3 regions of the Lentzea sp. NPDC036949 genome follow, and region 1 is predicted to be linked to each of the others. Evidence: riboswitches for the same ligand, from Rfam matches in the RefSeq annotation. Region 1 holds a riboswitch; each other region holds the start of a gene.

Region 1 (4,372 bases):
CAGGCCCTTGGACGCCGCGAGGTTGTCGGCGACGTACTTGAGGATCTGCGCGTGCGGGACCGGCGAGACGCCGACCTTCAGCGTGTCCGAAGCGGACGAACCACCGGACGAGCAGGCGGACAGAGCGGTCAAACCGGTCAAAGCGGCAGCGATGAGGGCAGCACGAATGCGCATGACGTTCCTTTTGAGAATTGCTACTGGGTCAGACGGAGGCGTGCCGGCGTCGGTCCGACGCACGGGCGGCACGGGTGAAGCCGAACTGGATCACGGTGGTGAGCACGGCGAGCCACGCCACGGTGCTCCACAGGATCCGGTCGTTGAAGCGCTGGTAGCCCTCGCGGATGGCCAGGTCGCCGAGGCCACCGCCGCCGATCACGCCCGCCATGGCCGAGTAGCCGATGAGGGCGATGACCGTGACGCCGATGGCGTTGATGAGCGCCGGCAACGACTCGCGGATGAGCACGCTGCGCACGATCCTGAGCGTCGAGGCACCGGTCGTGATCGCGGCCTCGACCACGGTCACGTGCACCTCGGACAGGATGTTCTGCACGAGCCGCCCGACGAATGGGATCGCTCCCACGGCCAGCGGCACGATGACCGCCGTGCTGCCGATGGACCCGCCGACGATCAGGCGGGTCACGGACGTGAGGGCGACGAGCAGCACGATGAACGGCATCGAGCGGCCCAGGTCGGTGACGAAGCTGAGGGCCCTGTGCACCGCGGCGTTCGGCCGCAGCCCGCCCTTGGCGGTGAGCTGCAGCCAGACCCCGACGGGAACTCCGAGAACTGTGGCGATCACGGTGGAGACGCCGACCATGTACAGCGTCTCCCCGGTGGCCTCGACGAGGTAGCTCACCACGTCGGACCAGGGTGTTGCAGACCTCACGCAGCTACTCCCTGCGGCCCCTTCAGGGACCTCTGAACCGCGCCGCCGGCCTCACCGATCCACTCCAGCGCCGAGTCGGACCGCTCGCCGTTCAGGCCGAGGCGGAACCGCGCGACGGGGGTCTCGCCGAGGCGGGTGAGCCCGCCACCGACGATGTTCAGCTCGACGCCGAACCGGTGCGCGGCCTCGGGCAGCAGCGCGCCGACCGCGGCGAACCCGACGAGCACGACGTCCGCGACGCGGTCGTAGGCGTTCTCGTTGATCGGGTTCAGGTCGACGGCGGGCAGCAGCGCGGAGCTCGTGCGGCTGGCGGCGTTGTTGACGAGGTCGAGCACCTTGCCGTGCTCGACGACCTGGCCCTGCTCCAAGACCGCGACGTCATCGCAGATCTTGCGGACCACACCCATGTCGTGCGTGACGACGAGGACGGTCACACCCAGCTCTGCGCGCGCACGGTCGAGCACCGCCAGCACGGACCCGGTGGTCTCCGGGTCGAGTGCGCTGGTGGGCTCGTCGGCCAGCAGGACGGACGGGTTCGCGGCGAGGGCGCGCGCAACGGCAATGCGCTGGCGCTGCCCACCGGAGAGCTGGTCGGGGTAGGCGGCGGCCTTGTCGGTGAGCCCGACGAGGTCCAGCAGCTCGCCCACGCGGGTGCGCCGCTGCGGTCCCGGCACGCCGGCGGACTCCAGCGGCAACGCGATGTTGCCGGCCGCGGTCCGCTGCCGCAGCAGCGAGTCCCCTTGCGGCACAACGCCGATCTGCCGACGGGCGGCACGCAGCGCCGAGCCGTCGAGCGAGGTGATGTCGGTGCCGTCGACGCGGATCGCACCCGAGTCGGGGCGCTCCAGCAGTGCGACGCAGCGGGCCAGCGTGGACTTGCCGGCGCCGCTCGGGCCGACGACGCCGAGAACGGTGCCGGCTTGGACGTCGAGGGTGACGCCGTTCAGCGCGTTGACACCCTGGAAGGACTTGGTGAGGTTTTCGACAGTGATCACTTCTGCTCCACGGCTGCGCGCGACGGCGCACGCTCCCGTTGTGCGGGGGTGCGCGGTCGAAGTTCTGCTCAGGTGTGTGCGCCACTCAGCGACCGAGTGCGCGTCAAAGGACTTTGAGAAGGCGCCTTAGACGAGGTGGCGACGACATGCAGAAGCGGTGCGACGGCACTGGTCGACGACTCGACGGCGCGTCAGCATTCGCGAGGTACCCACGTGATCCTCCATCGGTCCTGGCGTTAGCACCTGCCCGCATCCAGCGGGTGGTTGCTGCGACGTCGTAGAGCCAGGTCTCTCAGTCGCTCCGGATGGCAGTTAGCAGTCAACCGGACGGACGTTCGGTTGCGCAAGCCAGATTCGGATTCGTTCGACAGATCACACTGTTGGCCGAAGGATCGCCGGATCAGACCTCGGCGATCCGGACAAAGTCGATCACGCTCAACTGCTCGCCCCTGACCTGGGGATCGATGCCCGCTTCGGCCAGCAGTTCGTCGACGTGCGGCGTGTAGCTCTTGAGGGCGGCCCTGAGGGTCTTGCGGCGTTGCGCGAAGGCCGTGTCGACGATCTTGAACAGCTTGTTCTTATCCACTGTGGACAACAGCTTTTCGTGGCGCTGGAAGGAAACCAGCCCGGAGTCGACGTTGGGCGCGGGCCAGAAGACGTTGCGCCCGACCGACCCCGCCTTGCGCGCGTCGGCGTACCAGGCGAGCTTCACGCTGGGCACCCCGTAGACCTTGCTGCCGGGCTTCGCCGCCATCCGGTCGGCGACCTCCGCCTGGACCATGACGAGCCCCTTGCGCAGGCTCGGCAGCTCGTGCAGGAGGTGCAGCACCACGGGCACCGCGACGTTGTACGGCAGGTTGGCGACGATCGCGGTCGGTTGCACCGGCAGGTCCTCTTGGGTGACTTTCATGGCGTCCTTGAGGACCACGTGGAGCTTGCCGGCGTTGGCCGGGTCGTGCTCCTGGACCGTCTGGGGCAGCCGGTGCGCCAACGGCGGGTCGATCTCGACCGCGACCACCTCAGCGGCCGCCGGGAGGAGCGCGAGGGTCAGCGAGCCCAGGCCGGGGCCGACCTCCAGGACGACGTCCTCGTCGGTCAGACCGGCGGCGGCGACGATCTTGCGGACCGTGTTGGGGTCGTGCACGAAGTTCTGGCCCAGCTTCTTGGTCGGGCGGATGCCCAGCTCTTCGGCTAGACGGCGGACTTCGGCGGGTCCCAACAGGCTCACCGGGGCATTGTCTCAGGTCACCCACCAAAGACCTCAGGTTGCCCACCGAAGACCTCAAGTTACCCACCGAAGACCCCCGCCCCCTGCTGCGACGAGTGCACGCGGGGAGCTTTCGTACTCACCTGGAGTACGAAAGGTCCCCGCGTGCGGTCAAGCAGAGCGGAGGGATGGGTGGGGAGGCGGGGTTACGGCAGGCCGAGCTTCGCGCGGCAGCCGGGCCACGCGGAGTACGTGCCGCCACGGCCGTCGCGGAGCTTGGTGGCGATGGCGATCTGCTGTTCGCGGGTCGCCTGGTGCGGCAGGGCCGCGTAGGCGGTGCCGCCGTAGGCCGCCCAGGTGCTCGCGTTGAACTGGAGGCCGCCGTAGTAGCCGTTGCCGGTGTTGATGGCCCAGTTGCCGCCGGCCTCGCACTTGGCCAGGCGGTCCCACACCTCGCCGTCGGGGAGGGGCTTGGTGCCGACCGCGATCTTCTTCGGCTTCGGCTCCTTGGTGACCTTGCCGCCGATCTTCTCGCGGTTGATCTCCTTGCCGTTCTTCACCGTCACGCGGTAGGTGGAGATCTGCTCGCCGGCCTCGCCGGGCTCCAGGACCTTCTGCTGACCCTGGTTCAGGGTCGGGTCGTTGGTCTTCTCGACGGGCGGGGCGACCGGCTCGTTCACGTTGATGACCGTGACGCCGGTGCGGGAGATGTAGACCTCGGCGCCGGAGGCCAGGCGCACGTCGGTGCCGGCCTGGACCGCGTCCTCGGGACCGAGGGTGAGGTTCTCGCTCTTCAGCAGCTCGTCGACGGTGACGGCGGTGGTCTGGACCTCGCGGACCGGGTTCGCGCCGTCGAAGAGCTTGACGACCTTGCGGGTCTTCACCTCGAGGTTCATGCCGTCGAGGGGGACCTCGGAGCCGGTGGGCGCGGAGAACCACGAGCCGTCGACCGGGACGCCGAGCTGCTTGGCGGCCTCCTCGACGGTGACCGAGCGGACCCAGTCCTCACGGGACTGGCCGTCGACGCTCATCTTGAGCAGGCGGCCGCGGTCGAGGGTGATCTTGCCGCCGTCGGAGATCGGGGCGTTGAGCGACGGGGACAGCGCGTCGTGCTCGCCGACCCTGATGCCCTCCTCCGCGAGGACCTCGCCGACCGTGCCCTCGTAGGAGTGGACGGTCGAGGTGATGCCGTCGATGTCCACGGCCACGGACTTGTCCATCGCCATCGCGGTCACGCCACCGCCGGAGATGGAGACCAGGACCGCGGCGACCGCACCCTTGAGG
Region 2 (4,372 bases), on a different contig from region 1:
CCGCGGCTTTCGGGCTGCTAGCTCGCGCCGAGAAGGCCGGGTTCACGGTGCGCTGAGCTGGCCTGATATCCTTCGTCGTCGTGAACGCGCGGCGCTCCGCCGTGGAGGAGAGCCGGCTCTCGCCGGTGCCGACCAAGCGCGTCACGAACTCCGGTTTCGACACAGAAGGGTGATGTCGCATGGCGAACATCAAGTCCCAGCTCAAGCGGATCAAGACCAACGAGAAGGCGCGCCTGCGCAACAAGTCGGTCAAGTCGTCCCTCAAGACGGCCATCCGCAAGTTCCGCGAGGCTGCCGAGGCCGGTGACAAGGCGAAGGCCCTGGAGCTGCTGCAGGACGCGTCCCGCAAGCTCGACAAGGCCGCCACCAAGGGCGTCATCCACGCCAACCAGGCCGCCAACAAGAAGTCGGCGATGGCGCTGCGCGCGAACCAGCTCGAGGGCTGATTCCACTCACCTCAGAGCCGTCGGGAAGGGCTCGCTCCTCGTGGAGCGGGCCCTTTTCGCTGTTCTGGTGGGGATGAGGGCCATGGAGTCGCTCCACGCATTCACCTCATTGGGCTTCACGACGCGCCGCTCCGTGCGGAAGCTGGCGCGGCACGGTCAATTCCGGTGCGTGGACGGTTCCGCGGGAACGCCGCGAGGGTGCTACCGGCGGCCGTGTGCCGCCACGATCCGCAGCACGGCGCGCTCCAGCGCGTAGTCGGCGTCGGCCGCCACGCCCTTCACGTCGGCGTTGAGCCCCGCGACCACCTGCATCGCGTCCGCGAGACCGGCCTGCTCCCAGCCGCGGGCCTGCGCCTGGGCTTTCTTGATCTTCCACGGCGGCATGCCGAGCGGACCGGCCAGGCTGAACGGGTCGGCCCGGCCCACCGCGGAGACGCGTGCGACCGTGCGCACCGCGTCCGCCAGCGCGTCGGCGACCAGCACGTGCGGCACACCGAGCTGCATGGCCCACCGCAACGACTCCATCGCGCCCGCACGGTCACCGGTGACGGCCTTCTCCGCGACGGCGAACCCGGTCACCTCGGCCTTGCCCTGGTGGTAGCGGCGGATCTCCTCGACCGTCACCTTGCCGTCGGTGTCCGACACCAGCTGCGAGGCCGCCGCGGCGAGCTCGCGCAGGTTCGTGCCCACGGCGTCGATGAGCGTCGCGACCGCCTCGGGGTCGATCTTGCCGCCTGCCTGCCGCACCTCGTTGCGCACGAACGCCTCGCGCTCGGCCGACTTGGTGACCTTGCCGCACTCGGTGACCGCCGCGCCGGCCTTCTTCAGCTGGCCGGGCAGGTCCTTGGCCGCCTTGCTGCGGCCGCCACCGGTGTGCACGACGACGAGCGTCACCCCGTCCGCGGGCGCCTTGAGGTAGGAGAGCACCGTGTCGGCGATCTCCTTGCTGATGTCCTGCGCGTTCTGCAGGACGATCACCCGGCCCTCGGCGAACAGCGACGGGCTCACCAGCTCGGCGAGCTCCGGCGGCGTGAGATCGCTCACCTGAACGCGGGTCAGGTCGGCCGACGCGTCGACCGCGCGCGCGGCCTCGAGTGCCGCCCGAACTGCGCGTTCGACCAGCAACTCCTCCTCGCCGACGACGAGGTGCAGTGACTCCGGTGCGCTCACGCTCCGCATCCTCCCACGTCCCGAATCGTGGACGTTTGTGGCCGAGCGGCGGAGACGTGCCGTACGTTGGTGGCCACAACTGAACACCGCTCATCCAGAGGGGCAGAGGGACCGGCCCGAAGAAGCCCCGGCAACCGGCGTCAGCGCTATGCGCAGACGATCACGGTGCCAATTCCGACCCGTTCGATTTCGCGGGAAAGATGAGGAGATACCTCGCGATGACTGCTGTCACTGTGCCCACGAGCACCAAGTTCGACCTCGGCCCCGCCCGCGCGCTGCTGTGCCGTGAGTGCGGAAATGAGACCCCTCTCGCTCCGGAATACGCCTGTCTCGAGTGTTTCGGGCCGCTGGAAGTGGCCTACGACTTCGGCAAGGTGCGGCGCGAGGACATCGAGGCCGGCCCCCGCTCGATCTGGCGCTACCGCGGCCTTCTGCCCGTTCCGTCCACTGTGGAACAGCACCCGAACACCGACCCCGGCGGCACCCGCCTGGTCGAGGCCGACCGCCTCGCGAAGGCGCTGGGCGTACGCAAGGTCTGGGTGAAGGACGACACCGGCAACCCCACCCACTCCTTCAAGGACCGCGTGGTCGGCGTGGCACTGGCCGCCGCCCGCGAGCTCGGCTTCAAGGTCCTGGCCTGCCCCTCCACCGGCAACCTCGCCAACGCCGTCGCCGCGGCCGCCGCCCGCGCCGGCTGGGAGTCCGTCGTACTGGTCCCCTCCTCCCTGGAACGCGCCAAGATCCTCATGAGCGCCGTCTACGAGGGCGCCCTGATCGCCGTCGACGGCAACTACGACGACGTCAACCGCCTCGCCCAAGAGCTCGCCGCCGAACACGAGGACTGGGCGTTCGTGAACGTCAACGTCCGCCCGTACTACGCGGAGGGCTCCAAGACCCTCGGCTACGAGGTCGCCGAGCAGCTCGGCTGGCGCCTGCCCGACCAGATCGTCGTGCCGGTCGCCTCCGGCTCCCAGCTCACCAAGATCGACAAGGCCTTCCGCGAGCTCGGCCAGCTCGACCTCGTCGAGGCCTCCCCGTACCGCGTGTTCGGCGCCCAGGCCACCGGCTGCTCGCCCGTGTCCACCGCCTTCAAGGACGGCCACGACGTCATCCGCCCGGTCCGCCCCGACACCATCGCCCGCTCGCTGGCGATCGGTGCCCCCGCCGACGGCCCGTACGTGCTCGACACGGTCCGCCGCACCAACGGCGCCATCGAGGACGTGACCGACGAAGAGGTCGTCGAGGGCATCAAGCTCCTCGCCCGCACCGAGGGCATCTTCGCCGAGACCGCCGGCGGCGTGACCGTGGCGACGGCGAAGAAGCTGATCGAGACGGGCCAGCTCGACCCCGACGGCGAGACCGTCCTGCTGATCACCGGTGACGGCCTCAAGACCCTCGACGCCCTCGGCGACACGATCGGCCCGCGCGCCACTGTGCCGCCGTCGGCCGAGGCCGTGCTCAAGGCACTGGGCTAGGTCGTTCGTTCAGCAGATCACCTCCTCCCGGTCCGGGGACGTCCGCGTCCCCGGACCGCGTCGTTTCACGCGGTGAGCGTCAGAGGGTGATCGCGGCCGACTTCGTCCAGCCCGTGCGCGGGAAGCGGCGCAGCTCGTCGCGAACGTGCGGGCCGACCGGTTCCACCTCGGCGCGCCAGGCCACGATCCGTTGCGGCCACGGGGCTTCTGCTTTGAGGGCGTTGTAGTGGTACTCGTGCCAGACGTCCGGGGCGATGCGCATGCCGTCGTCGAACACGTGCTCGGCGACGAGGTCGTAGGCGGCGTCCGCGTCGGCGGCCTCCGTGGGTGGCAGCACGTGCGTGGCGCGGGCGCGGTAGGTGATGGCGCGGCTGCCGTCCTCCAGTGTTTCGCAGAGGTAGTAGGCGAAGTCGGGCTTCAGTTCGTCGTGCGGCCACTGGGTGGCGGGGTAACCGGGCTGCCACATCGCCCAGGCGAAACCGGGCGTGCCGCCGGGAATCGGGTAGCGCGCGTTGTGGAGCCTGATCCAGACCTGGTCCATCTTCCTTCTCCTTTTCCTTCGTACGACTCGGCTTCCGGGCAGCACCGCCAGGTCGCCGTCCTTGTCCGTGCGCAACACCAGGGCGCCACCCGCCCGCAGCGCGTCGATCACCTGCGGGCTCGGGTGCCCGTAGCGGTTGCCGGTGCCGACGCTCACCAGTGCGACCCGCGGTCGCACGCGTTCCAGGAACGCGGGCAACGAGGAACGTGAGCCGTGGTGGGGCACCTTGAGCACCTCGGCCCCCAGGTCCCGCTCCCCCAGCAACGCGGCCTGGCCGGCCAGTTCGACGTCACCGGTGAGCAGCACCCGGCCCGCGGGTGTGGTGGCCCGCAGTACGAGCGAGTAGTCGTTCACGACCGTGTTCGTCTCCGCGACGACCGGTTGCCGCCGCGGGCCCAGCACCTCCAGTTCCAGTCCTGGCCAGGCGAACCGCTCGCCCGCCTTCGGTTCCAGCACCCGCACGCCGTTCGCGCGCGCCTGCTCGTTGACCTCCTTCCACGCCCACGCCGGCTCCTTGAGCGGTCCCACCGCCACCGCGCCCACCGCACGCCCGGCGAGCACCGCCTGCAGGCCGCCGATGTGGTCGGCGTGCAGGTGCGACAGCACGATCAGCGGAATCCGCGTGATCCCCAACGTCCTCAGGCACCGGTCGATCGCGCCGGGGTCGGGCCCGGTGTCGACCACGACCGCGCGGTCGGCCTCCGCGGTGGCCAGCACGAGCGCGTCGCCCTGGCCGACGT
Region 3 (4,372 bases), on a different contig from region 1:
CGGGCGCGCGGAACAGCCGGTCGGCGAGGTTGCCGACGGCGCCGCCGAGCACCAGCCCGAGACCGACCGCCCAGGGCGTCGAGCGCAGGTCGCGCGCGATCCAGGTGATGAACCCGACGACCCCGAACGCGATCAGCGCGAGGATCCACGTCCACCCCTCGGCCAGCCCGAAGGCGGCACCGGGATTGCGGACGAACGTCAGGTGCAGCAGCCCGCCGAACAGCTGGATCGGCTCTGACCGCTCCAGGAACGCCACGGAGAGGACTTTCGTGAGGACGTCCAGCGCCAGCACACCGGCGGCCAGCACCGCGAGGTAGGTGGTCCGCGGCTCCGGCAGCGAGCCGGTGATCGAGAACTCGGGTTCGGCGTCCGGCTCGGAGACCGTCAGCGCCCGCTCGGGCTGCTCGGTCTCGCGCCGGTCCTCGGCCTCGGCGGTCACCACAGGCGCGACCTGCGGTTCCGCGACCGGTTCCGGCGCGCTGGGCTGCTCCTCGGCAGTCTCGTCAGCGGCCTTCGCCGGGGCCTTGGACTCGTCACTCACCAGGTCATTGTCCACTACCTGGACTACGCGAGGAACGGCGGCAGGGTTCGGCTGTCGTCCTCGGCCACCCAGCGGCCGTCGCGCTGCGCGTAGGTCCACTTCGGACCTTCGGTGACGAGAGTGCGCAGCGCGGCCACCAAACGGTCCACGTGCTCGGCCGTCGTCCCGAGACCGATCGACGCGCGCACGGCGCGGTCTTCGTGCGAACCGGCCTTCTTCACCAGACGTCCCACGACCACATGGGCGCAGAACGCGCCGTCACGCACGCCGACGCCGTACTCGGCCGACAGCGCCGCCGCGAGGAAGCCCGCGTCGAAGCCGGGGACCGTGAAGCTCACGACGCCCACGCGGTCGACGTCGGTGAGGATCGAGAGCTCGCGCAGGCCGGGGATGGCGCGCAGGCCGTCCCGCAGCCGCTGCAGCAGCTCCTGCTCGTGCGCGATCGTCTGCTCCCAGTGCCGCGACAGGATCTCGCAGGCCGCGGCCAGCGCGTGCACGCCGATGACGTTCGGGCTGCCCGCCTCGTGCCGCTCCGGCACCGCGGACCACGCGACGCCGAGCCGGTCGCCGTGGTCGGTCACCTTCGCCGTGGCGCCGCCGCCCACCAGGTAGGGCTGGGCCTGCTGCAACCAGTCGGACCGGCCGACGAGCACACCGGCGCCGAACGGCGCGTAGATCTTGTGGCCGGAGAACGCCAGGTAGTCCACGCCCAGCTCACGGGCGTCGATCGGGCGGTGCGGGGCGAGCTGCGCGGCGTCGAGCGCGATGCGGGCGCCGTGCCTGCGGGCGACCTTCGCGAGCTCGGCGACCGGCCACAGCTCCCCCGTGACGTTGGACGCCCCGGTGACGATCACGAGCCGAGGACCGACCGGGGCGGCGGCCAACGCCCGGTCCAGCGCGACGAGTGCCGCGCCGGACGAGGAAGGAGTGGAGATGCGCTGCACGTTCGGCCCGCGCCAGGGCAGCAGCGCGGCGTGGTGCTCGCTGTCGAACAGCACGACCGCGGTGCCCTTGGGCACGCTGCGGGCCAGCAGGTTCAGCGCGTCAGTGGTGTTGCGGGTGAAGACGACGGCATCGGTGGAGCGGGCGCCCACGAACCGCCGGACGCGGTCACGCGCCTGCTCGTAGACGCGGGTCGACACCTGGGAGGCGAAGCCGGCGCCGCGGTGCACGCTCGCGTACCAGGGCAGCAGCTCGTCGACGGCGTCGCGCACCTCCCGCAGGCAGGGGGCGGAGGCGGCGTGGTCGAGGTTGGCGTAGGTGACGCGCTCTCCGGTCACCAGCGGGACGCGCAGGTCGGAACCGACGACGGCGGGAACCTTGGTGGTGGTGTCCGGGGTGATCGCGAGCGTCATCGAGCTGCCTCCTGGGCCGGGGGGCCTTCTCGGAGGCCCGCGCTTGACCGGCGCCCTGCGCGCCGGACCAGGTCCTCACCAAGGGCACCCCACCGCGGTTGGAGGGTTGCCGGCCAGCAAGCTTGGGCTTGACGCTGGCTCTCATGACCTGCCGACGACGTTAGCGGGCGCGTCACGATCCGTCGACACCTGATCACATCGTGAGAAGCGTCGGGGACCGACTATTCGCCGGTCTCGCCCTTCCACCGCGCGTAACGACCGGCCCGGTCCACGGCGCGAACCCGCCGTTCGGTGGCGTCGCGCGCCTCTTCTGTGGTCACGATGAGCAACTGGTCGCCGGTCTGCAGCCGGGTCGTCGGAAGTGGCGTGAAGCTCTTGCCCGAGCGCACCACGAGGCTCACCGTGGCGCCGGTGGGCATGCGCAGCTCGGTCATGTAGACGCCGTGCAGCTTCGACCCGCGCTGGATGTGCACCTGCAGCAGCTCGGCGCCGAGCTCGTCCAGCGGCGAGGAGTCGACCTGGACCTCCTGCGGCTCGCTCGCGTTGACCAGCCCGAGCCGCCGCGCGAGGAACGGCAGCGTCGTGCCCTGCACCACCGTGAGGACGATGACCAGCAGGAACACCGCGTCGACCAGCTCGCGCGCACCCTCGACGCCCTGGATGAGCGGGATCAGCGCGAACACGATCGGCACCGCGCCGCGCAGCCCCGACCAGGAGAGGAACGCCTGTTCCCGCCACGGCACCTTGAACGGCAGCAACGACAGCACCACCGACAGCGGGCGCGCCACGAACGTGAGCACCACGCCCGCGATCAGCGCGGGCACCAGCACGTCGAGCAGCCGGGACGGCGAGGCGTAGAGGCCGAGCAGGACGAACAGGCCGATCTGGGCCAGCCAGCCGAGCCCCTCGGCGAACGACAGGGTGTCGGCGCGGTGCGGCAGCCGGGCGTTGCCCAGGACCAGCGCGGCGACGTAGGTGGCGAGGAAACCGGACGCGTGCGCCAGGTCGCCCGCGGTGTAGGCGATCACGCAGACGGCGACGGTGGCGAGCGGGTAGAGGCCGGTGGCGGGCAGGGCCGCGTGCCGCAGTCCCGTGCCGCCCAGCCAGCCGAGCGCGACGCCGATCAGCGCGCCCGCTCCCAGCTCGTAGAGCACCAGCAGCGGTGCCGTCCACGAGATCTGGTCGGACGAGGCGAGCAGCACGACCGCGATGTAGACGGGCGCGTCGTTGAGGCCGGACTCCAGCTCGAGCGCGCCGGTGAGCCGTGCCCCCACCCCCAGCGACCGCAGGACGCTGAACACGGCCGCCGCGTCCGTGGACGACAGCACCGCGCCCCACAGCAGCGCCATCCGCCAGTCGAGACCCAGCAGGTGGTGCAGCGCGGTTCCGGTGATGGCGACGCTCACCGCAACGGCCACTGTGGACAGTGCGACGCCCAGCCACAGCGAGGTCTTGACCGCGTGCCACCGGGTCGTCAGGCCGCCCTCGGTCAGGATCAGCACCAGCGCCGCGATCCCGAGGGACTGGGTGAGGCCGGCGTCTTCGAAGTCGATGCCGAGCACCGACTCGCCCAGGAGCACGCCGATGCCCAGGTACAGCAGGAGTGAGGGCAGCCCGAGGCGGATCGACACCCGGACCGCGATCACGGAGATCAGCAGGACCGCGGCACCGACGCCCAGGACAACCGTGACATCACCCACCCGGACCATTCTGGTTGATCACCACCGAGTTGAACTAATCCGACGCGAAACCGACCTTCGCCCCTAGCGCGGCTCATGCACGGCAGAGCATGTTGATCAGTGGCTCAATCCCTACCCTGCACGGAGTTGAACCATGAGGATCCTGATCGCGCTGGCGGCCGCCCTGACGGTGGCCGGAACCGCGCCGGCGCAAGCGGCCGCTCCGGCGGTCCTGGCAGCACCCGACATCAGCGTCGCGAACGTCCAGGCGCACCTGAACCAGCTCCAGTCGATCGCCACCGCCAACGGCGGCAACCGCGCCCACGGCAGGCCCGGTTACCTGGCCTCGGTGAACTGGGTGAAGGGCAAGCTGGACGCGGCCGGCTTCACCACCCGCGTCCAGTCGTTCACCAGCAACGGCGCCACCGGCTACAACCTGATCGCGGACTACCCCGGCGGCGACGCGAACAACGTCGTGATGCTCGGCGGTCACCTCGACAGCGTCAGCGCCGGTCCCGGCATCAACGACAACGGCACCGGTTCCGCCTCGATCCTGGAGGTCGCCCTCCAGGTGAAGGCCACCGGGTTCGCTCCCACCAAGCACCTGCGCTTCGCCTGGTGGGGCGCGGAGGAGCTCGGCCTGGTCGGTTCCACGTACTACGTGAACTCGCTGTCGACGACCGAGCGTTCGAAGATCAAGACCTACCTGAACTTCGACATGACCGGCTCGCCGAACCCCGGCTACTTCGTCTACAGCGCGTCCGGCCAGCCCTCCGGCTCCCTCGCGCTGCAGCAGC

Evidence for each region. Region 1 has a riboswitch for S-adenosylmethionine ahead of ACZ7CD_RS13990 (methionine ABC transporter ATP-binding protein). Riboswitches for the same ligand answer to the same signal wherever they lie in the genome.
Region 2: it holds a riboswitch for S-adenosylmethionine, as region 1 does, so the genes downstream of both, thrC (threonine synthase) here and ACZ7CD_RS13990 (methionine ABC transporter ATP-binding protein) in region 1, are expected to answer to the same signal.
Region 3: it holds a riboswitch for S-adenosylmethionine, as region 1 does, so the genes downstream of both, ACZ7CD_RS11400 (aminotransferase class V-fold PLP-dependent enzyme) here and ACZ7CD_RS13990 (methionine ABC transporter ATP-binding protein) in region 1, are expected to answer to the same signal.

What each region holds. Positions count from the first base shown of each region.
Region 1 is NZ_JBVJRA010000004.1:324,243-328,614, forward strand. It holds gene ACZ7CD_RS13980 (MetQ/NlpA family ABC transporter substrate-binding protein) at 1-174, opposite strand, end outside; gene ACZ7CD_RS13985 (methionine ABC transporter permease) at 203-886, opposite strand; gene ACZ7CD_RS13990 (methionine ABC transporter ATP-binding protein) at 883-1,881, opposite strand; SAM riboswitch class I at 2,100-2,193, opposite strand; gene rsmA (16S rRNA (adenine(1518)-N(6)/adenine(1519)-N(6))-dimethyltransferase RsmA) at 2,282-3,103, opposite strand; gene ACZ7CD_RS14000 (transglycosylase family protein) at 3,295-4,372, opposite strand, start outside.
Region 2 is NZ_JBVJRA010000013.1:250,801-255,172, reverse strand. It holds gene rpsT (30S ribosomal protein S20) at 180-446, shown strand; gene holA (DNA polymerase III subunit delta) at 648-1,625, opposite strand; SAM riboswitch class I at 1,704-1,823, shown strand; gene thrC (threonine synthase) at 1,835-3,091, shown strand; gene ACZ7CD_RS31895 (DNA internalization-related competence protein ComEC/Rec2) at 3,171-4,372, opposite strand, start outside.
Region 3 is NZ_JBVJRA010000003.1:405,327-409,698, reverse strand. It holds gene lspA (signal peptidase II) at 1-541, opposite strand, end outside; gene ACZ7CD_RS11400 (aminotransferase class V-fold PLP-dependent enzyme) at 565-1,896, opposite strand; SAM riboswitch class IV at 1,931-2,045, opposite strand; gene ACZ7CD_RS11395 (potassium/proton antiporter) at 2,118-3,596, opposite strand; gene ACZ7CD_RS11390 (M28 family metallopeptidase) at 3,730-4,372, shown strand, end outside.